3 regions of the Aeromonas rivipollensis genome follow, and region 1 is predicted to be linked to each of the others. Evidence: riboswitches for the same ligand, from Rfam matches in the RefSeq annotation. Region 1 holds a riboswitch; each other region holds the start of a gene.
The links. A riboswitch is a leader RNA that binds a small molecule or an ion and turns the genes downstream of it on or off. The one in region 1 is predicted to bind cyclic di-GMP.

Region 1 (10,143 bases):
TGTTAATTCCAATAACGAAATAAGGAAGTTCAAATATGTTAAGTCCAAAACTTTCCCTGCTGGCGCTCCTGGTCGGGGGTCTCTGTGCTACCTCCGCCTTCGCCGCTGCCCCGGGCAAACCCACCATAGGCTCGGGCCCCACCAAGTTCGCCATCGTCGAAGTCAATCAGGCCGCCTCTGCCTACAACCAGCTGGTGACAGTCCACAAGGATGGTGCCCCCGTCAGCGTGACCTGGAACCTCTGGACCGGTGACGTGGGTCAGACCGCCAAGGTGCTGCTCGATGGCAAGGAGGTGTGGTCAGGCCCGGCTTCCGCCGCTGGTACCGCCAACTTCAAGGTGACCAAGGGGGGCCGCTACCAGATGCAGGTCGCCCTGTGCAACGCCGACGGCTGCACCCTCTCCGACAAGAAGGAGCTGATGGTCGCCGATACCGACGGCAGCCACCTGGCACCGCTCAATGCGCCCCTCAAGGAGAACAACAAGCCCTACGCCAACAAGTCCGGCAAGGTGGTGGGGGCCTATTACGTGGAGTGGGGCGTCTATGGCCGCAAGTTCACCGTGGACAAGATCCCGGCCCAGAACCTGACCCACATCCTCTACGGCTTCACCCCCATCTGCGGCGGTAACGGCATCAATGACAGCCTGAAAGAGATCTCCGGCAGCTTCGAGGCCCTCCAGCGCTCCTGTGCCGGTCGTGAAGACTTCAAGGTCTCCATCCACGATCCCTGGGCCGCCGTCCAGATGTCCCAGGGCAACCTCAGCGCCTGGGATGAACCCTACAAGGGCAACTTCGGCAACCTGATGGCGCTCAAGCAAGCCCGTCCGGACCTCAAGATCCTGCCGTCGGTCGGGGGGTGGACCCTCTCCGATCCCTTCTACTTCCTGGGGGACAAGACCAAGCGCGACACCTTCGTCGCCTCGGTCAAGGAGTTCCTGCAGACCTGGAAATTCTTCGACGGGGTGGACATCGACTGGGAATTCCCGGGCGGCCAGGGGGCCAACCCCAGCCTGGGCGGCCCGAGCGATGGCGCCACCTATGTGGTGCTGATGAAGGAGCTGCGGGCCATGCTCGACGAACTGGAAGCCGAGACCGGCCGCCAGTATGAGCTGACCTCGGCGATCAGCGCCGGCGGTGACAAGATTGCCAAGGTCGATTATCAGGCGGCCCAGCAGTACATGGACCACATCTTCCTGATGAGCTACGACTTCAGCGGCGCCTTCGACCTGACGAATCTGGCCCACCAGACCAACCTCTTTGCCTCCAGTTGGGATCCGGCCACCAAGTACACCACCGACAAGGGCGTCAAGGCGCTGCTGGGTCAGGGGGTGACACCGGGCAAGATAGTGGTGGGTGCGGCCATGTATGGCCGTGGCTGGACCGGAGTGAAGAACTACCAGGCCGGCAATCCCTTCACTGGTACCGCCACCGGACCTGTGACCGGCACCTGGGAAAATGGCGTGGTGGATTACCGCGACATCGTCAACAACCGCATGGGCGCAGGCTGGGAGCAGGGCTATGACGAGTCGGCCGAGGCCCCTTATGTGTTCAAGGCCAGCACTGGGGATCTCATCAGCTTCGACAACGATCGCTCGGTCAAGGCCAAGGGGCAGTACGTGCTGGCGAACCAGCTCGGTGGCCTGTTCGCCTGGGAGATAGACGCGGACAACGGCGACATCCTCAACGCCATGCACGAGGGGCTGGGCCACGGCGAGGGTACACTGCCGCCGGTCAACAAGCCGCCTGTGGCCAATGCCGGCAGCGACCTGAGCGTCACGGGCCCGGCCGAGGTAACCCTCAACGGCTCCGCCTCCCACGATCCGGAAAGCGGCGTGCTGACCTACAGCTGGAAGCAGGTCTCCGGACCCCAGGCCAGCCTGCTGGACGCTACCCAGGCCAGGGCCCGCGTGGTGCTGGATGCCGCCACTACCGACATCAATCTGGTGTTCGAGCTGACAGTGACCGACGATCAGGGACTCTCGGCCAAGGATCAGGTGGTGGTGACCAACAAGGCACCACAGCCGAACCTGCCCCCCGTGGTCAGCGTACCGGCCAGTGCGACCGTAGAGTCCGGCAAGCAGGTGACCATCAAGGCCACTGCGTCCGATCCGAACGGTGATGCCCTGAGCTATCAGTGGAGCCTGCCAGCGGGTCTCACCGCCACCGGTCAGGACAGTGCGACCCTGGTGGTCACAGGCCCGAGCGTCACCAGCGACACCGCCTATGACCTGACCCTGATGGTGACTGACGGGGCACTGGACGCCAGCGCCGGCACCCGCCTGACCGTCAAGCCGGCCAGCACGGGGGGCGGCTGCGAGACAACCGATCCCGATGCGGCCAACCATCCGGCCTGGAACGCCAGCACCGTCTACAACACCAATGACAAGGTGAGCCACAAGCAACTGGTGTGGCAGGCCAAGTACTGGACCCAGGGCAACGAGCCAAGCCAGAGCGCCGATCAGTGGAAGCTGGTGAGCCAGGTGCAGCTCGGCTGGAATGCCGCTGTGGCCTACAACGCCGGGGATCTCACCAACCACAACGGTCGCAAGTGGAAGGCCCAGTACTGGACCAAGGGCGATGAGCCCGGCAAGGCCGCCGTCTGGGTGGATCAGGGGGCTGCCAGCTGCAACTGATGGCCATAGGGAATGGGGCCAAGGCCCCATTCCTTTTTCCTGTGGCGCTTTGCGGGCTGACCTCAGTTCGGGGTGGATAAACCGCGAGCCATTTCTAAGGAATTAATCATTTCACCTAAAGTTGAAAAAATATTTTCATCTTGAAATCGCTTTCAAGATAGTGAGTTGGATGGTTGACATCCGTTCTCACGCCGAGCTTAACCCTGCCTTCAGAGGCATTTCTTGATAGAACACCCAGTCAAGATCCCGCTCTGCCATTTGCAGTGACTGCGCCTATAGAGAATAATCGCCACGCACTACTGATTAATTTGTGTATAAGGGCAAACCGGTCAAAAGGCCGGGACGCAAAGCTTCCGGTCTAAGGATCCATGATCTAGGACAGCGGGGCCGCCACAGGTCGTATCGATCCTCTGCCAAGGGGAGATCTTGCACCGTCTGCTGGTTGCCTTGTCCTTATCGTATTGACTAATAACGAAAAAGGATTATTCGCCATGCAAAGTCCACCCCTTCTTACTGTCGACCTGTCTGGTTGGCTCCCTGCTTGCTTCCCCCCTTCGTGTCGCCGCCCCAGGCAAACTCCGCCTCGGCTGGGGTGAAACCCTGTTCGCCATCACCGGGCTCAACCCGCCCGCTCATGCCCTGCCGCTCAAGGTGATCGCTGTCGGTGGCGGCAGGAGAAGAGGGTTGAACCCTGTGCTCATGTCAACGCAATAACAACGACGCCCCTGCCACCGAAGCAGGCGCCAAAAATAGGGAAATCACGGAATGCAGATGAAAAAAAACAAGGTAAATCTGGCGGTGCAGGGGGGCATGCTCGCCCTGCTGGCCGCATGGGGGCCGCAGGCTCTGGCCCAGCAGAACGCCATCACCGGGGAGTGGCGCAAGGATCAGATCAAGCCACGCCTCTACAGCCAGGAGGCCTGGGTCGACGGCTTCGTCCTGCAACTGCCGCTCGGGGCGACCTTCGCCCCCCAGATGACGGCCTGGGACGAGAACGATGGGGATCTCAGTGGCCGCATCAAGCAGCTCAGCGGTGTGAACACCCAGCAGGTCGGCAGCTATCTGGCGAAGTACGAGGTGCGTGATAACGGATTGCCCGGTGGTAATGGATATCTGGGGATGAATGCAGGCACTACCACGTTTTCATTGCCCGTCACCATCTATGATCCCGCAGTGGCGGTGCCGAGTGAGCTCAACAAGCTGGGTAGCCTCTGGCAGGAGAGCCCAGCCACCACAGGTCTCTTGCGTTTTCTCCCCGGCCAGAGCCTGAGCCGAACGATCCGTATCGCCTCAACCGAGCATCCCCTGACTGGGGACGAGCTGGAGATCACGACCTTCAAGGTGCAGGAGGGGATCTGGGGTGGTAGCAACCGTCAGTTCAGCCTGCGCCTCATCGACATCGAGAGCGGCGAGTCTGCCTATGAAGGCAGCGTCCTGCTCGTATCAGGCAAACAGTTGACCCTGCCAGCTCCCATCAAGGTGCGGGTCGATCGGGACTACGAATTCATCCTGACCTATCTGACCGGCCAGTACGAACAGGGTTTTCGCACCAACGAGGAGGGGGAACTCTGGTTGATGGCAGATGGGCAGCAATCGCGCGAGGCAAATCCCTATGCCCAGGTGTTGCCCGATCCTGCCAACCAGCTGGCCTTCGATCCCGGTTTCAACTCTGCCCTGAAACAGAAACTGCTCAGCAGCCGGGGGGAGCAAGAGGCGCTGCTGATCGCCAAGGTACCGGGCCCGCAGCCGGTGGCGCTGAGCTATCGCATCGCCAACCCCGAGCTGGTCAGTCTGCAACTGGTACCCGGAGCGACCCAGGATCGGCTGGTGCTCCAGGGGCTGGCAGAGGGCGAGACCACCCTCGAAATCCTGGCCGATGATCGGCAGGTGGATCAGGTGCGACTGTTTGTTACCGCCCCCAAGGCGGTCAGCCTCTCCTATAGCTACATCGCCTTCCCCGGTGAGCGTCAGAGCCACCTGTGGGACGACGGTGCCATCATCATGGCGGACATGAGCCGACGTTTTGCCCCCTACAACATCCGCCTCAGCTGGGTGGACAACGGCATCTTGGTGCACGAATGGGACAAGAATGGCGATGGTCAGGCCTACGAACCCAGTACTGTTGAGCTAACGGCGCCGCTGCGGGAGGGCTGGATCCCAAACGCGGAACAGGTCTTCTCCAATATCTATGTGCTGCGCGGCTACAAGGATGACAGCAGGACATGCAGCTACCAGGGGAATGGTCTCTCTGTCGGTTTGGGGGCCAAAGACGGGGCGCCGCGCGCGGGCTATCGATACGCCTGCCCCGGCAACGTCACCGTCCATGGGCAGTCGTTGACCCTGAGCCATGAGCTGGGCCACAACCTGGGGCTGTCGCACACGGGAGACGAGCCTTACCGGATGAGCAACATCATGACGGGAGGGCGGCTTGAGGGGGTCTTCTTCGGTTACCAGTGGCGCATCATGCACCAAACCATAGACGCGCGGATCGCGGCCGGTGATGCGGGAGTCAGCGAGGTGGGTACCGAGCCAGAACCACCCCAGCCTGCCATCAATCAGCCCCCCCTGGCCAACGCCGGCGGCGATATGAGTACCACTGGCCCGGCCGAACTGGTACTCGACGGTGCCGCCTCCCGGGATCCGGAGAACGGTGCCCTGCGCTACCAATGGCGCCAGGTCGGCGGTCCGCAGGCATCCCTGAGGGATGCCGAGCAGGCGCGAGCCAGGCTGAGTCTGGGGACCGTCTCTCAGGATACCCAGTTGACATTCGAGCTGACCGTGACCGATGAGCAGGGACTGGCGGGCGCGGATCGTATGGTAGTGACCCACCAGGCACCACCGCCCAACCAGCCACCCGTGCTGACCGCGCTGGCTCCCGCCTCTGTGCAGGCGGGCATGCAGGTGAGCATTACCGCCAGCGCCACAGATCCCGATGGGGATGCGCTCAGCTACCAGTGGACTGTGCCGGCCGGTCTGACCGCCAGCGGCCAGAGCAGCAAGACCCTGGTGCTGGCGGCCCCGAGTGTGGCGGTCAACACGGATTACGATCTGACCGTCACCGTGACAGATGGCGCCCTGGATGTGCAGGGCCAGACCCGGCTCACAGTCACCCCGGCAAGCGGTGGTGGTGAATGCAGTGCCTCCGATCCGGATGCGGCCAGCTGGCCGGCCTGGAGCGCCAGCACCGTCTACAACGCCGATACCAAAGTGAGCCACAACCAGCTGGTGTGGCAGGCCAAGTACTGGACCCAAGGTAACGAGCCGAGCCAGACGGCGGATCAGTGGAAGCTGGTGAGCCAGGTGCAGCTCGGCTGGAATGCCGGTGTGGCCTACAGCGGCGGTGATGTCACCACCCACAATGGCCGCAAGTGGCAGGCCCAGTACTGGACCAGGGGCAACGAGCCAGGCAAGCACGATGTCTGGCTGGATCAGGGAGCAGCCAACTGCAACTGATGACCATCAGGAATGGGGCCTTGGCGTCCCATTCCTTTTTCCACTCCTGTTTCAGGCTGCGGCTATGCCGCTGCGCGACAACCAGACCTTATTCTCAGACCGGGTGTTGGAGCGAGCCTCTGGCGTCCATTTTGTAATGATTCCTGCAACAGGGCATGTGGACATGCCCATCACAATGAGAACCATAACAATGAAAAAAACACAGTTAGCCAGCCTCATCATGGCCGCCCTGGCGAGCGGCCCTCTGTTGGCTGCCGTTCAGGCTCCCACCTCCTTGCCCTTCAACACCCAGCCACCGACCAACGATCTGCAAGGATCCCTGGCGGCGCAGGTTCAATTCGCCCAGAGCCAGATCCTGCCGGCCCATGTCGCAGAAGGGGACCGCCAGCCCAGGTTGACCGCCCTGCGCAAGAGCCTGCTGCTGGTCAGGCCCTTGCAAACCGAGACCGGCGCGACCATGACGGTGACGGCGCGAGATGGCGCCGGACAGACGCTCGGGACGCTCAGCCTCAACCCCCCCGAGCAGTTGCCGAAGACGGCCTATTACCTCGATGGCTCACCGGAGGAGGGGGTCGACTTCACGCCGGGGCCGGGCACCAGTGGCCTCATCAACAGCAGCAGCGAGCTGGCCAAACTGAGCGATCCTGCCGGCGCCTTCCTGCTTGGCAAGTTGCAGCCTCATGCTTTGGTGACCATTCAGACTGCCGACGGACGCTGGGTGCGCGATATTCATCTGCCGGGCGGAGCGGAGTTGGAAGGCAAGATGGTGCGGCTGGCCTCCAACGCCGGCTACAACTCGACCCTTTATTACAGTGGCCGCCAGGTGACCCTCTCCCGCGGTCAGAGCCTGCAGTTCAAGTTCGTGGGCGGTCAGTGGATCCGTGACGGGGAGCTCGAGAACAACGGTATCCGCTATGCGACCGACGCCTGGAGCGCCGTGCTGCCGGCGGACTGGATCCGGCCAGGCCTGGCGCTGCAACTCAGCCAGGGCGGGCTCAGCGGCGAGCTGACGGATCTCGCGATCGGTGCCCCGAGCGAGCTGCTCATCCACACCATAGACCTTGGCATGCTGACCACTCCCCGGGATCAGTTTGCCTTCGCCAGGGATCCCGAAGCTCATCGCGAATATTTCCAGACGGTGCCGACCAGCCGGTTGATCGTCAGCCAGTATGCTCCCCTGTCGCTGCCGGAGGTGATGCTGCCAAACGGCACCCTGCTCACCGATTTCGATCCCGGCCAGGGGGGCTGGCACGAGGGCACCATGCGCCAGCGCATCGGCAAGGAGCTGATCTCCCACGGGATAGACAATGCGAACTACGGCATCAACAGCACGGCTGGCGAGGGGGAGAGCAGCCATCCCTATGTGGTGGCCCAGCTGGCGGCCCACAACAGCCGTGGCAAGTACGCCAACGGCATCCAGGTGCACGGTGGTTCGGGCGGCGGCGGCATAGTCACGCTCGACGCCTCTCTGGGTAACGAATTCAGCCACGAGGTGGGCCACAACTATGGTCTTGGCCACTATGTCGGCGGCTTCCAGGGCTCGGTGCACCGCAGCGCCGAGGCGGTCAATTCGAGCTGGGGCTGGGATGGCGACAAGAACCGCTTCATCCCGAACTTTGGCGCCGCCCGCAGCGGCCAGAGCGCCTGCCTCGACGGCCAGTGCCAGCCGCCTTTCGAGGGACATTCGTTCGGTTTCGATGCCATGGCGGGTGGATCGCCCTTCTCCGGCTTCAACCGCTTTACCCTCTACACCCCGAACTCGGCCGCCATCATCCAGCGTTTCCTCGAGAGCAAGGCGGTGTTCGACGCCGCTTCCCCGACCGGATTCAGCAAATGGGATGCCGCCACCGCCACCATGGTGCCCTACCAGCACAGGGTCGAGCGGCTGGAGCAGATCAGCGCGCCCATCGGCGATCTGAGCGAGGCGAAGCTGGTGGCTCTGCTGGCGGAGTATGATCTGGTCAAGGTAGCCATGTGGGACGGCAACTGGACGCGCAACATCCAGGCGCCGGCTGCCGGAGCCGGGAATGCGGGGCGCATCCTGACTGTGGAGCACGGTGCCGGCTACAACAGCACCCTCTTCATCAATGGCCAGCAGATCACCGTCTCCCGCGGTTTCAAGAAGAGCTATACCTCGGACGGCAGCCGCTGGAACGAAGGGCCTGTGGTGGATACTCGGGTGGCGCGCAAGCCGCAGGCATTCGGGGTGCCGGTGACGACCCTGGTGGGCTATTACGATCCTCGCGGATTGTTGCCGAGCTACCTCTATCCGGCTCTGCACGGCGCTTACGGCTTCAGCTATGGGGATGACGGCGAGGGGATCGGGGCAGAGGATTGCCAGCTGCAGGTGGAGACCCGGGAGGGCTTGCTGCACTTCCGGCTGGCCAATCACCGGCTAAATGCCAACCTGATGAACAAGTTCCATGTCAATGTGCCCACGGCCAGCGAGCCACGGGCCGCCACCGTGATCTGCGCCGCCGGGACCCTGGATCAGAGGCCCGTCTCGGCGCCGGAAGTGGATCTCTCCTTCACCGTCAACGGGCGGCCGCTCGAGTAAGGGGGTCGCTCCTTCATTACCGGGGGAGAGCAGTGGATACGCCAAATAAAAAAGGCCCGAACGGGCCTTTTTTCATGGGGTTCAGAGCGGCTTCTGCCACAGGCTCAGCAGCAGATCCTGTTCAAGTTCGTCCGGCCCCTGGTGGGTGAAGGCGTGACGCTGTTCACCGCCGGCACGCCAGCCGAGGCGACTGGTTTCCAGCACATGGGCACGCAGCCCCTGATCCATGGCCATGGAGAACTGGCAGCGTTGCCGCTCGACGGGGACGAGCCCGGCCAGGGCTGGCCAGCTGAGGGGGTGCTCCATGCTCACCGGGTTGAGGCTGACCCTCAGCTGCCACTGGTGGCGCGGGCCCGGTTGCAGGTGGAGCAGGTAGCCGCCCGGGGTCAGCTGGCTGACCAGCAGCTCTGTCTTGATCTTGAGGTCGTTGACCAGCAGTACCTGGGCTGAGCCGGCCAGCAGCGGCGCCTTGGCCGGATCGGCGATGACGAAATGGCCGTCGGGCTGCGCTTTGTTGGCGGCGAAGATGGCGTTCTTGGCGAGATCGAGGCCGCCAAATTGCCAGCCCGGCAGGCGCTCTGCCAGGGCGCGGCAGTAGTACCCCTCACCACAGCCGAGATGGATCAGCTCGCGCTCGCCGAGTGGAGCCAGCAGGGTCGCCATGGCCTCCACCAGGGGCAGCTGGTGCCCCTGCTCCAGGAAGCGGCGCTTGGCGCGCAGCAGGGCACGGCTGTCGCTGTCCTTGGGATCCTTCTTGCCCGGGATGAGATCCAGATAACCTTCCGGGGCCGGATCGAAATGGTGCTTGTTGTCGCAATAGACCCCGCGGGAGGCTTCATGAAGATGCAGGGGGCTGCGGCACAGGGGACATTGAAGATGCATACACACTCGCTTGGTTGAGGCCGGGGAAGGGCGTGCGGGATTATAGGGGAGGAGATCAGAAAAGGCTGCCGTGGCAGCCTTTTTTATCCAACGGCCCTGTGCTGAGCCGTCGGGGAACCCGGTCAGCGGGTGCCAAACACCACTATGGTCTTGCCGTGGGCCGAGATGAGCTCCTGCTCTTCCAGCATCTTGAGGATGCGGCCGACGGTTTCGCGGGAGCAGCCGACGATCTGGCCTATCTCCTGGCGGGTGATCTTGATCTGCATGCCATCCGGGTGGGTCATGGCGTCCGGCTGCTTGGCCAGGTTCAGCAGGGTCTGGGCAATCCGGCCGGTCACGTCCAGGAAGGCGAGGTTGCCGACCTTCTGGCTGGTGTGCTGCAGGCGCTTGGCCATCTGGCCGGAGAGGCGCAACAGGATGTCCGGGTTGACCTGGATCAGCTGGCGGAACTTCTTGTAGGAGATCTCGGCGACTTCACAGGCGCCTTTGGCACGTACCCAGGCGGAACGCTCCGGATTCTCGTTCTCTTCGAACATCCCCATCTCGCCCAGGAAATCCCCCTGATTCAGGTAGGAGAGGATCATCTCCTTGCCTTCGTCATCCTTGATCAGGACGGCG
Region 2 (10,143 bases), 1.6 Mb from region 1:
CGGCGATTGCCGCCGCCCGGCTGCAACCGGACAAGGTCTCTTCCATCCTGATAGTGGCTCCCGCTGATCCGGCCCGCTTCGGCATCCCGGACGAGGTGCTGGCGGGATCCATCAAGGTGTCCGCCCAGCTCATCGCCAGCCGCAACGATCCCTGGATGAGCTTCGAACGTGCCGAGTATTGGAGTCGTCAGTGGCAGGTGCCGCTGTTCGATGCCGGCGAGGTGGGCCACATCAATGCCCAGTCCGGTCATGGGGAGTGGAGTCAGGGGCTCAACCTGCTGAACACCCTTCATCACAGGGCCGAGATGGTGGTGGATCCCGTCTCGACCGAATGGGATAGGCGGGCGGCCCTCAGCTTCCGCTGATCCTCGACCCATATGACAAGGAGAGTTCCCGCAAGATATCAGACAGGCTCGCCACCCTGATCCCATAGTGACTGTCTTTGCAGCTCAGGTTTCACCGCTCCGTTTGTTAGGTCTTTTATTTATATAAAAGACCTTTTTTTATATTTATCGCTCTAAAAGCCCTGATTTGCCGTTGTTAGACAAAAAAGTGCTTAGCAAAGGCGTTATTGGTGTTTGTTGTCCCTGGCGCTCGTGAGCAGAATCAGCGTATCGAAAGTTTTTATAACAAATGGATGTGTTATGCGATTAAGTTCTTATTCCGTCCTCCCTGGCCTGGGGCCGACCCTGGGCTTCAGCCTGCTCTACCTGAGCATACTGGTGCTGTTGCCACTCTCGGCGCTGGTGCTGTTCGCGGTAAACAACCTGACGGCCGCCGAGTTCTGGCAGGTGATAGGCTCCCCCCGGGTGCTCGCCTCCTTTCGCCTCAGCTTCGGGGCTGCCTTTATCGCCGCCCTGCTCAACAGCCTGTTCGGGCTGATCCTGGCCTGGGTGCTGGTTCGATACAGCTTCCCCGGTCGCCGGTTGGTGGATGCGCTGATCGACCTGCCGTTCGCCATGCCCACCGCCGTCTCCGGCATTGCCCTGTGTGCCATCTTCGCCCCCAACGGCTGGATAGGTCAGTGGGTTGCTCCCTTTGGTATAGAGCTCGCCTACAACCCCATAGGGGTGGTGATCGCCCTCACCTTCATCGGGCTGCCCTTCGTGGTGCGCACCCTGCAGCCCGTGCTGCGGGAGGCGGAGACCGAACAGGAAGAGGCCGCCGCCAGCCTGGGGGCCAATCGCTGGCAAACCTTCGCGCGAGTGTTGTGGCCTACCCTGATCCCGGCGCTGCTCACCGGCTTCGCCCTGGCCTTTGCCCGCGGGGTAGGGGAGTACGGCTCCGTCATCTTTATCGCCGGAAATTTGCCGATGGTTTCGGAAATCGCGCCGCTGATGATCATGAGTCATCTGGAGGAGTATGACTATGCCGGGGCCTCGGCTATCGCCTCCGTCATGCTGCTGATTTCGTTTGTCTTGCTGTTGATCATCAACAAGTTGCAGGCCTGGAGCTGGGCACGCATCGGAGGAAGCCGCATATGAATGCATCCAACGCAAGCCTGGACCTGGCCCTCGATGGGGCCCCTGTCACTCAGGTGCGCCAGCCTGCCGTGACCCGTGAGCCCGTCTGGGTCAAGTGGCTGCTGATCAGCGTCGGACTCGGCTGGTTCGCCGCCCTGCTGCTGCTGCCGCTCGCGACCGTCTTTATCCAGGCACTGAGCCCGGGCCTCGCCTTCTTCTGGCATGCCATCAGCGAGCCGGATGCCCTGAGCGCCCTCGGCCTGACCGCCCTGGTGACCCTCTGCTCCGTGCCCCTCAATCTGCTGTTCGGGCTGGCCGCCGCCTGGGCCATAGCCCGCTTCCGTTTCCCGGGCCGACAACTGCTCATTACCATCATCGATCTGCCGTTCTCGGTGTCGCCCGTGATAGCGGGGCTGATGTTCGTGCTGATGTTCGGCAGCCGCGGCTGGTTCGGCGACTGGCTTAGCGAGCATGACATCAAGATCATCTTCGCCACTCCGGGGATCATATTGGCGACCACCTTTATCACTGTGCCCTTCGTGGTGCGCGAGCTGCTGCCCCAGATGGAGGCCCGTGGGCCGGAAGAGGAGGAAGCCGCCATCATGCTGGGGGCGAGCGGCCTGCAGATGTTCTGGCGGGTCACCCTGCCCGGCATCCGCTGGAGCCTGATGTATGGCCTGCTGCTCTGTACCGCCCGTGCTGTGGGGGAGTTCGGTGCCGTCTCCGTGGTCTCCGGCCATATTCGCGGCCAGACCAACACACTGCCGCTGCACATCGAGATCCTCTACAACGAGTACCAGACCGGCGCCGCCTTCGCGGTGGCGAGCCTGCTGGCCCTGTTCGGGATCTTCACCCTGCTGGGGGAGACCCTGCTGGCCCGGCTGCGCGCTCAGCCCACCCAGTCCCATTGATATGGCCTGGCCTGCCTGCCGGCAGGTCAGCCCGGATAACCATGAATCCGGTTTAACGGTTTAGAGAGGCAGCCATGAGCATTCAGGTTCAACGACTCAACAAGCATTTCAATCAGTACGCGGCCCTGGCCGACATCAACCTCGATTTTCACGACGGTGAACTGGTGGCGCTGCTCGGCCCCTCCGGCTGCGGCAAGACCACACTGCTGCGGATCATCGCCGGGTTGGAGCAGGCCGACAGCGGCAACGTCATCATCCGTGGCGAGGATGCCTCTGATCTCCACGTGCGCGAGCGCAACGTCGGTTTCGTGTTCCAGCACTACGCCCTGTTCAGGCACATGACGGTGTTCGAGAACGTGGCGTTTGGCCTGAGGGTCAAGCCGCGCGCCGAGCGACCGGCCGAGGAGGCCATCCGAGCCCGGGTCAAGGAGCTGCTGGATCTGGTGCAGCTCAGCCACGTGGCCGGACGCTATCCGACCCAGCTCTCCGGCGGTCAGCGCCAGCGGGTCGCCCTGGCGCGCGCCCTGGCGGTACAGCCCAAGGTGCTGCTGCTGGACGAGCCTTTCGGCGCCCTCGACGCCCAGGTGCGCAAGGAGCTGCGCCGCTGGCTGCGGGAGCTGCACGACGAGCTGCACGTCACCAGCCTGTTCGTGACCCACGATCAGGAGGAGGCGCTGGAGGTGGCGGATCGGGTGGTGCTGATGAACGCAGGGCGGGTCGAGCAGATCGGCACCCCGGCCGAGGTCTATGACCAGCCCGCCACCGCCTTCGTGCACAGCTTCCTCGGCAGCGTGAACCTGTTCCGTGGCCGGGTGGCCGGGCAGGGGCTCGGCATAGGTGAGCAGCAGCTGGGGGGCCCCATCAGCTCCCAGCTGGCACAGGGCAGTGCGGCCATTGCCTATGTGCGCCCCCACGAGCTGGAGATACTGCCGGCGGATGCACCGGGTGGCATCAGCGCCACCATCACCCGCTTGTTGCCCATGGGGCCGCGGATCCGGGTGGAGTTGCGCGGGGATGGCGAGACCAGGGGCGCTCACTACGAGGCCGAGCTGAGCAAGGAGGCCGCCCGTGCCTTCGCCCCCGGCCAGGGGGTGCGCCTGGTGGCCCGGCATGCGCAGCTCTATCCCGACTATCAGATTTGAAGACGAGCCCCCAGGGCGAGACCCTTTTTCAGGCTTGCAGCCGGATCCTGATCCGGTCGCCCAATAACAAGAGGACGGTGGCAGCATCCACCGCCACTCAGCGCAGGAGGCGATGAGGTGAATTTTCAGCAATTACGCATTATCCGGGAAGCGGCGCGGCGGGATTACAACCTGACCGAAGTGGCCAATGCCCTCTTTACCTCCCAGTCCGGGGTCAGCCGCCATATCCGCGAGCTGGAGGAGGAGCTCGGGCTCGCGCTCTTCATCCGTTACGGCAAACGGCTGCTTGGCATGACGGAGCCGGGCAAGGAGCTGCTGGTGATCGCCGAGCGTATCCTGGGGGACGCCGACAATATCCGCAAATTGGCCAGCACCTTTGCCAACAGGGATTCCGGGCGACTGCTGGTAGCGACCACTCACACCCAGGCGCGCTATGCCCTGCCCCGTGTGGTGAAGGCGTTTCGCGAGCAGTTCCCCCTGGTGCAGCTGGAGCTGCGCCAGGGCAGTCCGGAAGAGATAGTGCGGCTGGTACAGACCGGCGAGGTGGATATCGGCATCAGCAGCGAGCAGCTCGACAAGAGCGAAGGGGTGGTCGCGTTTCCCTACTATCGCTGGCACCACAACATAGTGGTGCCGGAGCAGCACCCGCTCACCGCCGAGCGGGAACTGACCCTGGCGGCGCTGGCCCACTGGCCCATAGTCACCTATCAGGCGGGCCTGACGGGCCGGGTGCGGGTGGATGAGGCCTTTGCCGAGGCGGGGATACATCCGCAGATCCTGCTGACCGCCCAGGATTCCGACGTCATCAAGACCTATGTCGAGCTGGAGATGGGGGTGGGCATACTGGCGGACATGGCGTTCGATCCCCAACGGGACAAGGGGCTGGTGCAGCTCGACGGCAGCCGGCTGTTTGCGCCGCACACCGCCTGGATAGGTCTCAAGCAGGGTCAGTTCCAGCACAACTTCACCTGGCAGTTCATCCAGCTCTGCAACCCCGAGCTGGCGCTGGCGGAGATCCAGGCCAGGGCCATGAGCAACGAGCCCCTGCTCGATTACCAGATCTGAATGCCCCGCATCGTCTGAGAAAACAGGGAGCCCATGGCTCCCTGTTTGCTTAATCGACGCTTCAGCCAGACCCAGGGCCTCGCTCATTGGCTAGCGCCCGCTCTGGGGACCCAGCATGCGATACAGGGTGCGATCCCCCTTGATCCTGTGGTGGTAGAGGGCGGCGGCCACGTGCAGCAGGACCAGCGCAGCCAGCAACAGACAGCCGAGGCGATGCACGCCAAAGAAGAAGGCGTTGACCTCAGGTACATCGATGGGGTTGGCGATCGGGTAGAGCCAGAACAGGGCATAACCCTGCTCCAGCATCAGGAAGCCGCTCAACAGCACTATGCACATCAGGCCGTAGAGCAGGGCGTGAGCCAGCCTGGCGGCGGGATGGTGAGGCTGGGCCTGCTCTTCGGACAGGGGAGGCCGCCAGTGCCGCCAGCCCCAGCGCAGCAGGAAGAGCGGGGAGATCAGGGTCGCCATCGACATGTTCAGCACCGACAGAAATTGAAACAGCTTGGGATGGCTGTCGATCACCAGGTGCATCAGGTAGCCTGCCAGGGTGGCGTAGAGGATGACGGCGGCCATCAGCCAGTGCAGCAGGCGGCTCAGGGGGTCATAGTAGTCTTTCGTCATGGGATTTTTCCGACTGGGGCCCAGGGTGCCGAGAGGCACCGGGAGCCCGGATGACAGGCACAAAAAAGAGGCCGCTCGGGCCTCTTCTGCTTGCGGGGGATCAGTTCACCAGGGTCCAGGCATCCTGCCAGTTGGTGCCCACTCCGGGCTCATACTGGGTCGCGGTGCTCGTCCAGATGGTGCACCAGCCGCTGTAGGGGTAGGGCTTGCACTGATAGATCTTGCCATCTTTCGGCTGAAGTACCTTGGTGCCTGCCGCATAGGATTTGAGTCCCTCCGGGAAGCTGTACTGGTAGTCACCGCCGCTGGCCGGATCCTTGAACATCAGATCCATGGTCTGCTGCAGGGGGGCGCCGCCCGCCTTCGGCTTGCCCTCGATCACCAGTTGGTGGTGGCCGGCGCTCAGGCCGCTGACCTCCATGGTGAAGCTATGGCTGCTGTCCTTGATGTCGGCACCGGTCTGGCCCTTGGCGGCGCCACCGTGGTCATACAGGGTGTTGGTGACCGCGAGATCCCCCTCGGCCGTGACCGTGAAGTTCAGGGTGACCTTGCCGTTGTCGAGCAGGTATTCGTTCTCCAGCCCGCTCACGCTGATGCCGTCGTTTACCGGGGGTTGCTGCTGCTCGAGCTGGACCTCGACCCGCTGCAGGTTGCTGCCCGCCTTCAGGTAGATGGGGTTCTGGCCATAAACAGGGTTGAACTGGCCATCGGTGCCTTGCTGGCCTGCGCGGATCTGGCTCTGTTCGGCGTTGATCCTGGCGGCCAGATCGTGAGCCCAGTTGTTCTTCTGACCCTGCTCGGCAGAGCCGATGGTCAGCACTGTCTGCAGATCGGTGCGCTCGCCATTGGCGTCGAATACCCGGGTTCTGGCCTTGTCGCCGGCCACCAGATCGGTGGAGGGGTAGATGGTCCCACCCTGGCTCCAGGTCAGCGGTGGCTGGGTGCCGCCATCGAACTGGGCGTCGATCAGGTTGTAGAAGCTGTTGGCGGTATCGCCCACCTCCCAGACTCCGAGGATAACCTGATAGCCGGTGCGCGCCGGCAGGGTGCACTGATGGGTGACCTGCTTGGGCGGCTGCACCATGCCCCCGTCGATGACGCAGAACGGATTGAGATCGAAGGAGTCCCTGGTCAGGGGCTGGTTCGGGTTCCACTCCTGCTTGGTGAGGTAGTAGCGCCAGTTGCGGGTCACGTGGTTGGCGGTGAAGGTCCAGCTGATGGCGAAGGGGCCGCTCTGCACCTGGCGCTTGGTCCAGCGATCGCTGGTCTGGGCGTTGAGCTCACCAAATTGCGGGTGGCCGGCCGAGGCGATCTGGCCGTCGACGGGGCCGCCATTGGGGAAGCCGGATGGCGCCTCCAGGCTCTGTGGCTCCCACTGAATGGCGCCACACTGACTGTTGCCGCCGGTCTTGCACAGATAGTTGCGCCCTTCCGGCTGGCTGATATAACCGTGGGCGAGCACGCCGCCGCTGGCCAGCAGCGCCAGCGCGGCGGCCACATGATTGAGTTTGATTTTTGCTGCCATACATTCCTCTGTTCGGTGATGTGGGCAGTCAAGTTGGCAGGGGAATTCCCCGTGACACACCTGGGTGTGGCAACCCCGCTATCCTGGACGACATGTCTTTAGACCGGAGGCTTTGCGTCCTGGCCTTTCAACCAGTTTGCCAAATGACTACATAAAGGGTCAGGGTGCCGCCCTTGAGGACGGCACCACCATGATGGCTTTTTTTGATTAAATTATTAAGTGTAAATCTTTACAGCTTGATCTCATCGGAGTAGAGCAATCACTTAACGCTCTGTTTTTAAAATTATATTTAATTCATCAAGTTGGGTTTGGCTTCGCCCGCTCCGTCAAAAGATGCAAAATCGCGACATTTTTCATCAATGAAAAAATCCCCTGTCGGCGAGGCCGCCAGGGGATGGGACTGTGTCAGACGGTCAGTGGTGCGGGTACTGGTCTGCGCTGCGGGAGGGCGAAGGGCGGTGGGCCTGACCAGGCGCCAGGTCGCGGGGGAGGGCATTGCCGAGCCTGAAGACCGCCAGCCGCTCGTCCAGGCTGCGGGAGAGCCCGGCCAGCAGCTCGCTCTCCTGTGCCAGCTGGGAGGCGGCCTGCGACATCTCCAGGGCCGAGTCATTGATGCCGCTGACGTTGCGGTTCATGTCCTCTGCCACCATGCTCTGCTGTTCCGCCGCTGTGGCTATCTGGGTCGCCATGTCGCTCACGTGCTGGATATGGTTGACGATGAGGGAGAGGTCCTGTCCCGCCTTCTCGGACTGGCCGACGCTGCTCTCCGCCAGCTTGCGGCTGGCATCCATGGCGCTGGCGGCGGTCACCGCCCGCTGCTGCAACTGGGTGATGGTACTCTGGATCTCCTCTGTGGAGTGACGGGTACGGCTCGCCAGCTGGCGCACCTCGTCGGCCACCACGGCGAAACCGCGGCCCTGCTCGCCGGCGCGGGCCGCCTCTATGGCGGCGTTGAGGGCCAGCAGGTTGGTCTGATCCGAGATGGCGCTGATGACGGCGGTCACCTCGCCGATCTGCATCACCCCCTCCTTGAGTCGATTGACCTGATGGGTGGCCTGCTCCACTTCGGTGGCGAGCGCCTGGATGCCGTGCACGCTGGCGTGGACATCCTCGTTGCCGAGCCCGGCTTCGCTGGTGGCGTCCTGGGTGTCGCGGGCCGTGTTCTCGGCATGGCCCGCCACATCCGAGATGGTGGCGCTCATCTCGTTCATGGCGGTGGCGAGCTGGGCCAGCTGATCCCGCTGGCTGTTGACCGCCTGGTTGGTCTGCTCGGCGGAGGCGGCGATGCGCAGGGCGGCATCCGCCACGTTGCGGGCCCCCTGGCTCGCCTCCAGCAGGGCGCGGCGAATGGCGTCCAGCCCCTGATTGGTACAGTGGGCGACGGCCCCCAGCTCATCCTTGCCATGCACGGGTATGCTGACCACCAGATCCCCGGCCGCCACCTGGGCCATGGCCCTGTTGATCTCCGCCAGCGGGTTGACGATGGAGCGGCTGATGGCCACCCCCAGCCACCCCATCAACAGGATCGCCAGCAAGGTGGCACCGCCCATCCACTCATATTGCGACCACATGGTGGCCTCAATGTCCTGCAGCAGCACGCCTGAGCCCAGGATCCAGCCCCAGGGCTGGTAGCCTGCCACCAGGGACATCTTCTGGGCCGCTTCGCCGGAGGGGGAGACCCACTGGTACTCCAGGCGGCCCTGTTGGCCGCCCTTGCCGAGATCCACCATGCGCTGCCAGTGGGATTCGGCGGGCGTCCCGCCCATCTGCTGGCCGACCAGCTCGGGCTTGGCAGGGTGCACCACCACCCGGCGATCCTCGTCCAGCACGAACAGGTAGTTGTCTCCATCGAAGCGCATGCTGTCGAGCATGGCCTTGGCTTCGGCCTGGGCCTGCCGGGCGGGGAGGGTGGCGGCCAGGGTCTGGATCCGGCTCATGGCCAGATCCAGCACTGCCTGCAGCCTGGCTTCCCGTTCACTCATCAGGTTGCGGTGCAGGGCACTGGCCGAGATGAGCAGCAGTGCGATGAAGCCGATCAGTGCCAGTGAGAGCAGCAACATCAGCTTGCGGCTCACGGCGATATCACCGAGCTTGAACATAGTCTTTTCCTTACTTTCCCATGCGGATCTGGTTGTGGCCGATCTGCCGGCCGGACCTGATTGTTGTTGTTTTTAACATTCAATTAACTTTCAATGGCTTGCGATGAAAAACAGGCAATTGAGCAGTTTGACAACCAGTATAGCCAGCAGACAGAAACCGTCGCTTTTGATAGCGTGATGGCGCGCATCCCGGCGCACAATCTGTCTGCTCTATTTGCAAGAAGTGTGAATGGGTTGGCATTTCACCAATAAGGAGTGGGCGCCCTCGTGGCCGCCCCATAACAAGAGGGAATTTATGAATTCCATTGCCAGGAATTATCTCAACCGGCTCAACGCCGACTACCTGCAGGTGCACAGGCGCAAGGAGGACCTGTTCTGGTCCACCTACATGGGCACCAGCGACGATCAGGCTGGCTTCACCGCCGCAGAGCAGGCCTACAAGGCGTTCTGTGCCGATCCTGCCCGTCTGCCGGTGCTGCGGGAGATGCTGGCCCGAGCCGAAGAGGCAGAGCTCAAGCGCGGTCTGGCAGGCTGGATCGCCTTCTTCGAGTGCAACGTCATCGAAGACCCAAGGGCCTCAGCCCTGATGGAGGAGCTGGTGGCTGCCGAGGCGGATCTCTTCGCCCGTCGCAAGGGGCTGAAGCTGACTTTACTGGACGAGCAGGGTCGTCGGGTCCCCGGCAGTCTGCCCGCAGCCAGCACGGCGCTGGCAGCCAGTAGCGACGAGGCGGTGCGCCAGAGTGCGCTCGCCATGTTCCACAGCCTGGAGCAGTGGGTGGTCGGCAACGGCTTTCTCGAGGTGGTGGCCCTGCGCAACCGCTTCGCCCGGGCCATGGGCTATCGCGACTACTTCGACTACAAGGTGCACAAGAACGAGCAGATGAGCCCGGAGCAGTTGTTCGCCGTGCTCGACGACTTCATCGCCCGCACCGATGCCCGGCTGCACCAGAGTCTGGTCGAGCTGAAGGGTGCCAAGGGAGAGGAGGCCCTGCTGCCCCACAACCTGCGTTACAGCGTGAGCGGCGACGTGACCCGCCAGCTCGACCCTTATGTGCCCTTCTCCCGGGCGCTGAAGGATTGGGTCGAGAGCTTCCGTCGCCTCGGCATCCAGTACCGCGGCGCCACCCTCACCCTGGATCTGCTGATCCGGGAGGGAAAATACGAGAACGGCTTCTGCCACGGCCCGGTGCCGAGCTTCTGGCAGGAGGGGGAGTGGGTACCGGCGGTGGTCAACTTCACCAGCCTGGCCAACCCGGCCCAGGTGGGCAGTGGCTGGAGCGGGCTCAACACCCTGTTCCACGAAGGCGGTCACGCGGC
Region 3 (10,143 bases), 1.9 Mb from region 1:
AGCAAAGCGGGTGATGCCTATCATGCGCCTCCGTTGCCAGAGATAACTTTGGTAGCGCCGAGGTGAGTTGGGGTTATAGCTCAGCTGGGAGAGCGCTTGCATGGCATGCAAGAGGTCCGCGGTTCGATCCCGCGTAGCTCCACCAAATTCTCCTCGAACAATCTGGAATCCAAGGGGTTATAGCTCAGCTGGGAGAGCGCTTGCATGGCATGCAAGAGGTCCGCGGTTCGATCCCGCGTAGCTCCACCAGGTTCCTGATTGTGAAGATGAATACCCAGGGCAGTGCGGTGTGTATCACCCAGGCCGACCTTTGTGGGGTTATAGCTCAGCTGGGAGAGCGCTTGCATGGCATGCAAGAGGTCCGCGGTTCGATCCCGCGTAGCTCCACCACTATTTAGCAGTAAGGCAAACGGACACCAGAGCCGATTGTCTAAAGAGTAAAGATTTCGGGGTTATAGCTCAGCTGGGAGAGCGCTTGCATGGCATGCAAGAGGTCCGCGGTTCGATCCCGCGTAGCTCCACCACTATTTAGCAGTAAGGCAGCCGGCCGCCAGAACCGGTTGTTCAAAGAGTAAAATTTGGGGTTATAGCTCAGCTGGGAGAGCGCTTGCATGGCATGCAAGAGGTCCGCGGTTCGATCCCGCGTAGCTCCACCAAACAGTAAAAGGCCACCGCATCGCGGTGGCCTTTTTGTTTGTTCAGGCATTTGTTTTTTTCATGACTAGTGCCTCTTCATTTACAAATCAAATGATCTAAATGAGAAAGCCCGCGACTGTCGCGGGCTTTTTGCGTTATTCAGCGCGGATCATGAGGTGTGCCGACGGCGCCAGGCCAGGGGCAGCAGTGCCAGCAGCAGGGCCCCCATGGCCCCGCCACCGCCCTTGCTCTGCTCGTTGAGCTTGAGGTCGACGATGATGGGGTCGTGGTCCGAGGCGCTGAAGGGGTTGTCCGACTTGATCAGCTCGCCGGTGAAGGCGCTGCCATATTCGAACAGGTCGCTCTCGAAAGAGTTGATGTGCCAGTCGGCTACCGCCACCACCTTGCTCGCCAGCGCCGGGTTGGCGAGGGCGTAATCCAGGGTGCCAAGCTCGGCCTCGTAGCTGTAGGAGATGGCCTTCTCCTGGTTGAACTTGACGTTCAGATCCACCAGTCCGTAACCCTTGCCCACCGCGCGGCCCATCTGCTCATAGGGCTGCTCGCCGATCAAGGTGTGGGAGGCGGAGCGGATCTGGCGATCCGCCTTGGCCGGATCGTAGTCGGTGAGCACCCTGATCGGGTCCTCCTTGGCGTAAGAGTTGAAGTCCCCCACCAGCAGCACCTGACCCGGCATCTTGCTCACCGCGTCCCCCAGCACCTTGGCGGCACTGACCCTGAACTCGGTGCACTTGCCCTGCAGATCCGCAGGCTCGGTCTTGCCATCGCCGTTCTCATAGCAGCCGGATCCCTTGGATTTCAGGTGGTTGACCACCAGCGTCAGGGGCTCGTCGCTGCCCGCCACCCCGAAGCGCTGCACCAGGGAGTCCCGCTGACCTGCGCTTCTGGCGACGCCGCCCGTGATGTAGCGCTGCTGGGGCAGACGAATGACCTCGGCATCCCCGCTCGGGGTGAGCAGGGCGGGGCGATAGATCATGGCCACCATGATGGCGTCGCCGCCAAAGAAGCGCTCCTGGGTGAGCAGGGCCTTGGGCAGGCTGACGAAGGCGTACTGCTTGCTCGCCTCTTTCTGCCGGGCGTTGAGGCTCTGCACCAGATCGCTGATGGCGGCGTGCTCGTCGAAGCCGTTGTTCTCCATCTCCATCAGGCCGAGCAGGTCGGCGTCCATCTCGTTGATGGCGTTGACGATCTTGGTGCGCTGCAGCTGGAACTCCTCCAGGCTCTTGGCGCCGCGGTTGCAGCCCTTGGCGCTGTCCGCATCCGCCTGATCCGCACAGAGCACGTTGAGGGCGCCCCCCACGCTGGAGTGGCTGGTGAAGTAGTTGAGTACGTTGAAGCTGCCGATGCGCAGGTCGGTGCCATTGGCGCGGGCCGGTGAGCCCTGGCGGTCGTTCTCATCGGTGCGCAGCAGATCCCCCGCCGTGATGCGCTGATCCTTGGGCACTATCAGCCGGTACTCGTCATAGCTGTAACCCACCATGGCTTCCAGGTTGACCGGGGCATCGCCGATGCGCAGGTAACCCTGCTCCGGCTCCCAGGCCGGCAACCAGGGCAGCTTGCCGTTGGCGGCCTTGAAGTCCGACTCGAGGAAGACGCGGTTGCCCGCGTTGGCCTCGGCCAGCGCCACGGCTTCTGGGCTGCCCGCCACATGGAGCTGGGTCGGCTTCATCAGCGGGGCACCGTGGGCGAGCACCAGGTTGTTGCGCTTGGCGGCGTAGTCGTAGCTGAAGTTGCGGCTTACCTTGAGGGCGCTCTCCCCATCGAGGCGCACCCGCATCCCCTCGTGACGCTCCAGTGCCCGGGCCAGGGTTTCCCCCTCCAGCACCCGCAGCGCCGTGGCGGCCGGGGCATCGCCCTGGGCCAGCACCGCCAGACGCGGGGCGCTGCCGTCAAACAGGGGCTTGAGCTGGGTGTGACCATGATACTCCTCGACCTTGGCCTCCAGGCAGATCAGGGCACCCGGCTGGATGTCCGGGTACTTGGTCGCGAATTGCTTGTCGTTGAGGTAGACGAAGATGCCATCCGAGCTCTGGGGATTGCCATCCCCCTGCAGATCCTGCAGATAGAAGCCCTTGTTGAGGCTCTCCCCCAGACCCGAGACTACCGCCTTGACCGAGACGCTCTGGGGGCTTTCGAACTGATCGTCCGGGACGAGCGGGCTCTTGTCGCCGCTGCCCTGGATGGCGGGGATGGGGGTGAGGGCGCTGTCGGCCGGGCAACTGAAGCCGGCGGCATGGAGAGACGGGGACGCGAGGGCGAGCCCCACGGCCAGGGACAGCAGGGTAGGTCTTCCTTTCATGGGTATTCCTTTTTTTATTTTTGCCAGTGTTTCCATAGCCTTGGCGCTTTGGCCAAGGGCGCGCATTGTCACATTTCTGGCAGCTCTGACCAGTGAGGCAACGCACATTATGGGGAGACAAAAGAGGCTGAGTCCGTTTTTTTGACGTGGCTAACAGATTGATATTAATGACTTAATAGTTAGTTGGCCGATGGAGGGGAAGTGTGAGCTGACCGGCATTCACATATTTTCCTTAGAGAATAAAGATTGAGCGGCCGCCACTTGCTTCCTATACTCGAGCCGTTCCTCACGGAACCCAGGCAAAGGGCAAACCGGCAGTGATGCCGGGACGCAAAGCCTCCGATCTGTCTCACCCGGGCCAGACTGCGGGGTTACCCGGGGTGACTTGAGGGTTTGTGGCCCGTCCATGGCCTGTTGTCGCTCCCTTGTTCCCTGTTGCGATTGCGCTTTTCCCGGTGTTGAAGCCAAGACAAAACAAGGAAGATAACAATATGCAACAGATCTTGAGGCCCAGCAGGCTCGCCATGCTGGTCGCCCTTGCGGCCGTCCCTGCCTGGGCGCAGGCCGCTTACCCCGCCTATCAGGCAGGCACTGCCTACAAGGCTGGCGACATCGTCAGCAACGCCGGTGCCCTCTATGAATGCAAGGAATTCCCTTACTCCGGCTGGTGCGGCGCCTCGCCCTACCACTATGCCCCCGGGGTCGGTACCGTCTGGGCCGATGCCTGGAAGCTCTATGGCGGTGAGGTGCCGCCGCCTGCTCTGGTCGTTGCCATCGGCTCCCCTGCCGTGGGCAGCAGCGTCAGCGAAGGGGCCAGCCTGGCCCTAGCGGTGACCCTGAGCGGCCCGGTCACGGCGCTGGCCAAGGTGGAGTACCTGATCGACGGCACCCTGGTCGCCACGGCCACGGCCTCCCCCTGGAGTGCCAGCTGGCCTGCCGCCGGCGTTGGCAATCACGCCCTCAAGGCCCGGGCGCTGGATAAAGACGGCAAGGTGCTGAGCGAGGCGGATTCGAGCTTCAAGGTCGCCGCCGTGGTGGCGCCAGAGGCCCCCAGGGCGAGCATCGCCAGCCCCGCCGCCGGGGCCAAGGTGACCCTGGGCCGCGCCCTCACCGTGACCGGCAATGTCACCGACGCCAATGACGACGTCGCCAAGGTCGAGCTGTTCGTCGATGGCAAGAAAGTGGGCGAAGACAGCAGCGCCCCCTGGCAGCTGAGCTGGACACCCCAGAGCAAGGGGCTGGCCGGTCTCAAGCTGGTGGCGACCGACAAGGAGAACCTGGTCGGCGAATCGGCCCAGGTCGATGTCCAGGTGGAAGAGGCTGCGCTGCCCCCCACCGGTGGCAACCTCTCCTGCGACGTGCGCCAGATCTATCGCGCCGATGGCAGCGAGTGCATGGGGGATGACCATGGCCGCCGCGTCATCGGCTATTTCACCTCCTGGCGTACCGGCAAGAACGGGCTGCCCTCCTACCTGGTGGGCGACATCCCCTGGGACAAGATCACCCACATCAACTACGCCTTCGCGGCGGTGGATGAGCAGAGCCACCTCATCAAGGTGGATGACGCCGCCACCAAACTGACCTGGGACGGGGTGCCGGGCGCCGAAATGGATCCCGAGTTCGCCTATCAGGGCCACTTCAACCTGCTGTCGAAATACAAGAAGCAGTATCCGGACGTGAAGACCCTGATCTCCGTGGGTGGCTGGGCCGATACCCGCGGCTTCTACACCGCCACCACCAAGGGCGACTGCTCGGTCAACACCGCCGGCATCAACGCCTTCGCCGACTCGGCGGTGGGCTTCATCCGCCAGTACGGCTTCGATGGGGTGGATATCGACTACGAGTACCCCACCTCCATGAAGGATGCGGGCAACCCGAACGACTTCCCGCTCTCCAACCAGTGTCGCGGCAAGCTCTTTGCGAACTATGAAGTGCTGATGAAGACCCTGCGCAACAAGCTCGACAGCGCCGGGACCGAGGACGGTCGCAAGTACATGCTGACCATTGCCTCGCCGGCCTCGGCCTACCTGCTGCGCGGCATGGAGAACTTCCAGGTCACCCAGTATCTGGATTACGTCAACCTGATGACCTACGACTTCCACGGTGCCTGGAACCACTTCGTCGGCCACAACGCAGCCCTGTTCGACAACAAGGCGGATCCCGAGCTGGCCCAGTGGGGTGTCTACACCCAGGCCCAGTTTGGCGGCATCGGTTATCTCAACTCCGCCTGGGCGGCCCACTACTTCCGCGGCGCCCTGGCGGCGGGCAAGATCAACATAGGGGTGCCCTATTACACCCGTGGTTGGCAGGGGGTGACCGGTGGTACCCACGGCCTGGGGGGCAAGGCGGCGCTGCCGAGCCAGAGCGCCTGTCAGCCGGGCACGGGGGGCAGCACAGTCCCCTGCGGCAACGGGGCGGTCGGCATCGACAACATCTGGCATGACCTTGACAAGAACGGCAAGGAGATAGGCGGCGGCGCCGTGCCCATGTGGCACGCCAAGAACCTGGAGCACGCGGCCAGCCTCGGCATCACCACACTGCCGAGCTACGGCCAGGCCTGGGGTCTGGATCCCAACAACCCTGCCCACGTGATACAGGGCAAGTACGTCCGTTACTACGATGACAAGGCCCATGCGCCCTGGCTGTGGAACGAAGAGAAGAAGGTGTTCCTCTCCACCGAAGATGAAGAGTCCATGGGTCACAAGCTCGACTACATAGTCAATCGCGGCCTGGGTGGTGTCATGTTCTGGGAGATGGCGGGGGACTACGACTTCGACGCTGCCAAGAACGAGTACGTGATGGGCAGCACCCTCACCAGCCTGGCTTACGACAAGTTCAGCAAGGCGAGCAAGGCCAGCCTGAAGCAGAACGATCTGCCGGCCCCGGCCGCCCAGCTCGACATAGGCGTGAGCCTCTCGGGCTTCAAGGAGGGGGACTCCAACTACCCGATCAACCCCACTCTCAAGCTGACGAACAAGTCGACCCAGACCATACCGGGCGGCACCCGCATCGAGTTCCTGATGCCCACCTCCACCTCTGACACCATCACCGACCAGAGCGGCATGGGGCTGAAAGTAGTGGAGAGCGGCGGCAACCAGAACTCCGACGGCATCGCGAGCGAGAAGGACTTCCACAAGGTGGCCCTGACGCTGCCGGCCTGGAAGGCCTGGACGCCGGGTACCGACGTGGAAGTGGCCATGACCTACTACCTGCCGGCCGCCGGCGTGCCGAGCGGCATGCGCCTGATTGCCGGCAGCCAGACCATAGGCCTGAAGTCCGACTTCCCGGCCCTGGCCGAGGCGGTGCTGGGGGGCAGCAGTGGGGGTGATGGCGGCAGTGGCGGCACCAGCTGCACCAGCCAGAGCGTGGATCCGTCGGCCTATCCGGCCTACCCGAGCTGGCCGCGCGGGGATCACGCCAATGGCAACGATCGCATGACCAACGGCAAGGCAGTCTGGCAGGCCAACTGGTGGACCAGCAGCGAGCCCAAGGCGGGCGATGGCAGCTGGAAGCTGGTATGCAATTACTGATGACCTTGTGAGGGGGCAACCCCCTATAGAGGCAATGACCCAATCCGGAGCCCAGGCTCCGGATTTTTTTGCGCCTTATATAAGGAAGGGGTTTCGTGACCAAGCGGGGGAGAGGCCCATAAAAAAGACCGCTCCGAAGAGCGGCCAATTGCCACCAGGCAAGCTGTGGGGCTAACCCCTTGTGGGTCTGCCGCCGCCATGGGCGACGGTTATTGGGTGACGGCGCCGCCCTGTTGCTCCTTCAGGAAGCTTATCCAGGGGGAGGCGCGGCCACTGACGTTGCCATTCTGGGCGGCCTGGGTGAAGGCGCTCAGCGCCTCCTTCGGTTTTTGCTGCTCGAAGTAGGCGACCCCGGTCAGGAACTTGAGATCCGCCCGCTGCTCGCCGCTGGCATTGGCGGCGGGCTTGGTGGCCAGGGCCACCAGATCCTTGTATCGCTTGCTCTGGATCATCATGCGCGCCATCTTCAGCTGCAGCTCGGCATCGGGGGCCAGCTGGTAGGACTTGGCCAGGGTGTCGATGGCCGGGTCCAGCTCCTTGGCCTGGTGCCAGTAGTTGGCCAGCGTCTTGTAGTTGGCGGCGTTGCTCGCGATCTGCCCCTCCTTCATCGCCTTCTCCATCACGCGGGCGGCGCGGTGGGGAATGCCGGCGAAGGCCAGGTAGTTGGCGAGGCGCTGCAACTCGACCGCCTCGGTCAGCATGCCGAGGTTGTAGGCGCCTTCCAGCGCCGCCAGCGCCTTGGCATCGTTGCCCGCCTGCATATGCATGGCGGAGAGCTGGGTCCAGTACTTCTTCTTCTCCGGGTATCTGTCCACCAGGGCGGTCAGCACCTCGGTAGCCGGCTTGTACTGTTTCAGCTCGTAGTGGGCCGCCATCTTCAGCAGGTACCAGGACTCCGGTGCCTTGCCCGCGGAGAGCCTGATCGCGTTGTCCACCGCCGGTATGGCTTCCCGATACTGCTTGAGCTGCACATGGGCGTTGGCCAGGGTGATGTAGGCGTGGGGGGTCGGCTTCTCGTCCTTGCCGAGGCTCGCAAACCACTCATTCATGGTGCTGATGGAAGCCTTGAAGTTGCCCTCCGCCATATAGAGCTGGGCCAGGTTGTAGCGCACCTGCTGGGCCACCGGCAGCGGCAGGCCGCCGGTGGCGATGGCGTCGGCGAAGTACCTGGTCGCCTGGCCGTACTTCTCCTGCTGCGCCGCCACGAAGCCCAGGGTCTGCAAGATGACTCCCTTGTCGTAGACCCGATCGCCTGCGCCGGACAGCGCATCCTGCAGCTTGGCATTGGCCTCGCCGTATTTCTTCTCGGTGATCAACGCCTGTGCCTTGTTGACCGCGCGGTAGGCGCGATCAGAGAGGGCGGGCTGCTCGGCGGCCCAGCCGGCGGTGCTGAGCAGCACCGCCATGGCCACCGGGGCGAGGATCAGGGTATGTAACTTTTTCATCGCCACCTTCCTTAGTTGACCGCGAACTCGATCTCTTGCTGCATCCGGCTTGCCTGGGGCTTGCCATCCACCATGGCCGGCTTGAAGGTCCACTTGGCAATGGTCTTGCGTGCCTCCTTGCCGAGGTCGTAGCTGCGGGGCTCTTCCTTGACGATCCGGATGTTGCTCACGGTGCCGCGCTCGGTGACGGTGAACTCCACCAGTACCTTGCCGGAGGCGAGGCCGGCCAGCGCCGCCTTGCGAGGCATCATGGGCTCGAAGGTCGCCATGGGCATGGCGCCGTTGTTGCCGCCCATGCCGCCGCCACCACCGCCGGTGCTGTAGGCACCCAGGGCGTTGCCGCCGCCGATGTTGACCGGGATGTCGAGCTTGGGCATGTCCATGGGGGAGCTATCCAGCTGCGGCCTGTCGGTGCTCGCCACCTCCATCTCGGGTGGGGGAGGCGGGCGGTTCGGGGGCGGCGGCTTGGGCAGTTCCCGTTGTTTCTCTTGCAGGGTCTCCTGAGGCTTGAGGCGAATGAAGTCGGTCATGGTGACGTCCTCTCTCTCCGTCAGCTCCCGGTGATCCGGTGTGATGAGCTTGTTCATTCCCAGAAACAGGAAGAACACCACCACACAGGAGACAGCTATCGCTATCAGGTATCTCATGGTGCTCGCTCCGGCATCAGCTGCTCTTGCTCGCCGCGATGGAGATGTTCTGGACACCGGCCATGCGGATCTGATCCATGACCTGGACCACCAGCCCGGAACGGGACTCGGTATCGGCCTGGATCACCACGGCGCTCTCCGGGTTCTCCGCCCGCAGCCGCTCGATGTTGGCACGCACGGCGCCCACCTCGACCACCCGTTTGTCGACCCAGACCTGGCCGTTCTCGCGGACCGCGACCATGATGTTCCCCTTCTTCACCGTCTCGGCCGTGCTGGCGCTCGGGCGGTTGATCTCCACGCCGGACTCCTTGACGAACGAGGTGGTGACGATGAAGAAGATCAGCATGATGAACACTATGTCCAGCATGGGGGTCAGATCGATGGCCGCCTCATCGGCTCCGCTGTCGCTGTGACGTTTTCTCATGGCAAAAACTCCTTGCTTGTTCTGTGCCCCCGGCGGGCCTGGGCCTGCCGGGGATGTGCATCCTGCATCAGCCGTGTTTCAGGTTGTCTTCCAGCTTCTGCACCGCCAACTTGGCCTTGTGATCGAGCTGGTTGACAAAAAACAGGCCGGAAAGGGCGGCAATCATGCCCGCCATGGTCGGTACTGTCGCCTTGGAGATCCCCGAGGCCATCGCCCTGGGGGAGCCGGTGCCGGTGATGGCCAGGGTGTCAAACACCTGCACCATGCCTACTACTGTGCCGAGCAGCCCCATCAGTGGGCAGAGCGCGATCAGCACCTTGATGACCGGCATCCCCTTGTCCACCGCCATGGCGACCCGGGAGACCAGCTCGCGGCGGATCTGCCTGGCGGACCAGGAGAGGTGATCGCTGCGGGCCATCCAGGTCGCCTTGGTCTGCTTCACCTGTTTGGGGTAGACCGCCATGAAGTAGAACCAGCGCTCCAGCAGCAGGGCCCACATCATCAGGGTCAGGAAGAACAGGGCGACCAGCACGTCGCCCCCCAATCCCAGAAACCGGCGGACCGACTCGACTTCTTCAATCAACCAGAACCACATGGGTGACTCCTTAGGCTGCGGCTTTGGCGGCGTGCAGACGTTCCTGATAACGGGCGACGAAACCGGCGCTCTGCTCTTCCAGCACCTGGATCAGACGACGGCTCTGGGTCTGCACTATGGTGTAGAGGAACAGCATGGGCACGGCGACCACCAGACCCTGCATGGTGGTGACCAGGGCCTCGGAGATGCCGCCCGCCATCAGCTTGGGATCGCCGGTACCGAACAATGTGATGGCCTGGAAAGTGGCTATCATCCCCACTACGGTACCCAGCAGACCCAGCAGCGGCGCCACAGAGGCGATCAGCTTGATGATGCTGATGCCCTTCTCGAACTTGGGCACGTTGCGCAGGATGATCTCGTCCAGCTTGGATTCCAGATCCTCTATGTTGTCACCGCGGTGATCCTGGTAGGCCACCAGCATCTCGCCGATGGGGTTGCCCTTGATGACCTGCTCGGATTTCAGCTGCTTGCGCATGGAGCTGCCGATCATCGACAGACGCAGGCCGCAGAAGATGGCCAGCAGGGTGCCGAGCACGCCGAGCACCATGA

Region 2: it holds a riboswitch for cyclic di-GMP, as region 1 does, so the genes downstream of both, gbpA (N-acetylglucosamine-binding protein GbpA) here and WIR04_RS04340 (PKD domain-containing protein) in region 1, are expected to answer to the same signal.
Region 3: it holds a riboswitch for cyclic di-GMP, as region 1 does, so the genes downstream of both, WIR04_RS16130 (glycosyl hydrolase family 18 protein) here and WIR04_RS04340 (PKD domain-containing protein) in region 1, are expected to answer to the same signal.

What each region holds. Positions count from the first base shown of each region.
Region 1 covers NZ_CP149130.1:914,189-924,331, forward strand. Annotated here, with positions in the region: gene WIR04_RS04335 (glycosyl hydrolase family 18 protein) at 36-2,633, shown strand; cyclic di-GMP riboswitch class I at 2,943-3,028, shown strand; gene WIR04_RS04340 (PKD domain-containing protein) at 3,399-6,086, shown strand; gene WIR04_RS04345 (M66 family metalloprotease) at 6,277-8,643, shown strand; gene WIR04_RS04350 (putative RNA methyltransferase) at 8,725-9,525, opposite strand; gene crp (cAMP-activated global transcriptional regulator CRP) at 9,648-10,143, opposite strand, start outside.
Region 2 covers NZ_CP149130.1:3,816,921-3,827,063, reverse strand. Annotated here, with positions in the region: gene WIR04_RS17330 (alpha/beta hydrolase) at 1-365, shown strand, start outside; gene cysT (sulfate ABC transporter permease subunit CysT) at 645-1,484, shown strand; gene cysW (sulfate ABC transporter permease subunit CysW) at 1,481-2,374, shown strand; gene WIR04_RS17315 (sulfate/molybdate ABC transporter ATP-binding protein) at 2,449-3,516, shown strand; gene cbl (HTH-type transcriptional regulator Cbl) at 3,634-4,581, shown strand; gene WIR04_RS17305 (cytochrome b) at 4,672-5,202, opposite strand; gene gbpA (N-acetylglucosamine-binding protein GbpA) at 5,303-6,727, opposite strand; cyclic di-GMP riboswitch class I at 6,793-6,878, opposite strand; gene WIR04_RS17295 (methyl-accepting chemotaxis protein) at 7,141-8,826, opposite strand; gene WIR04_RS17290 (M3 family metallopeptidase) at 9,122-10,143, shown strand, end outside.
Region 3 covers NZ_CP149130.1:3,556,124-3,566,266, reverse strand. Annotated here, with positions in the region: tRNA gene WIR04_RS16160 (tRNA-Ala) at 70-145, shown strand; tRNA gene WIR04_RS16155 (tRNA-Ala) at 174-249, shown strand; tRNA gene WIR04_RS16150 (tRNA-Ala) at 315-390, shown strand; tRNA gene WIR04_RS16145 (tRNA-Ala) at 449-524, shown strand; tRNA gene WIR04_RS16140 (tRNA-Ala) at 581-656, shown strand; gene WIR04_RS16135 (ExeM/NucH family extracellular endonuclease) at 806-2,953, opposite strand; cyclic di-GMP riboswitch class I at 3,249-3,332, shown strand; gene WIR04_RS16130 (glycosyl hydrolase family 18 protein) at 3,445-6,483, shown strand; gene WIR04_RS16125 (tetratricopeptide repeat protein) at 6,693-7,928, opposite strand; gene WIR04_RS16120 (energy transducer TonB) at 7,940-8,575, opposite strand; gene WIR04_RS16115 (ExbD/TolR family protein) at 8,592-8,999, opposite strand; gene WIR04_RS16110 (MotA/TolQ/ExbB proton channel family protein) at 9,067-9,594, opposite strand; gene WIR04_RS16105 (MotA/TolQ/ExbB proton channel family protein) at 9,605-10,143, opposite strand, start outside.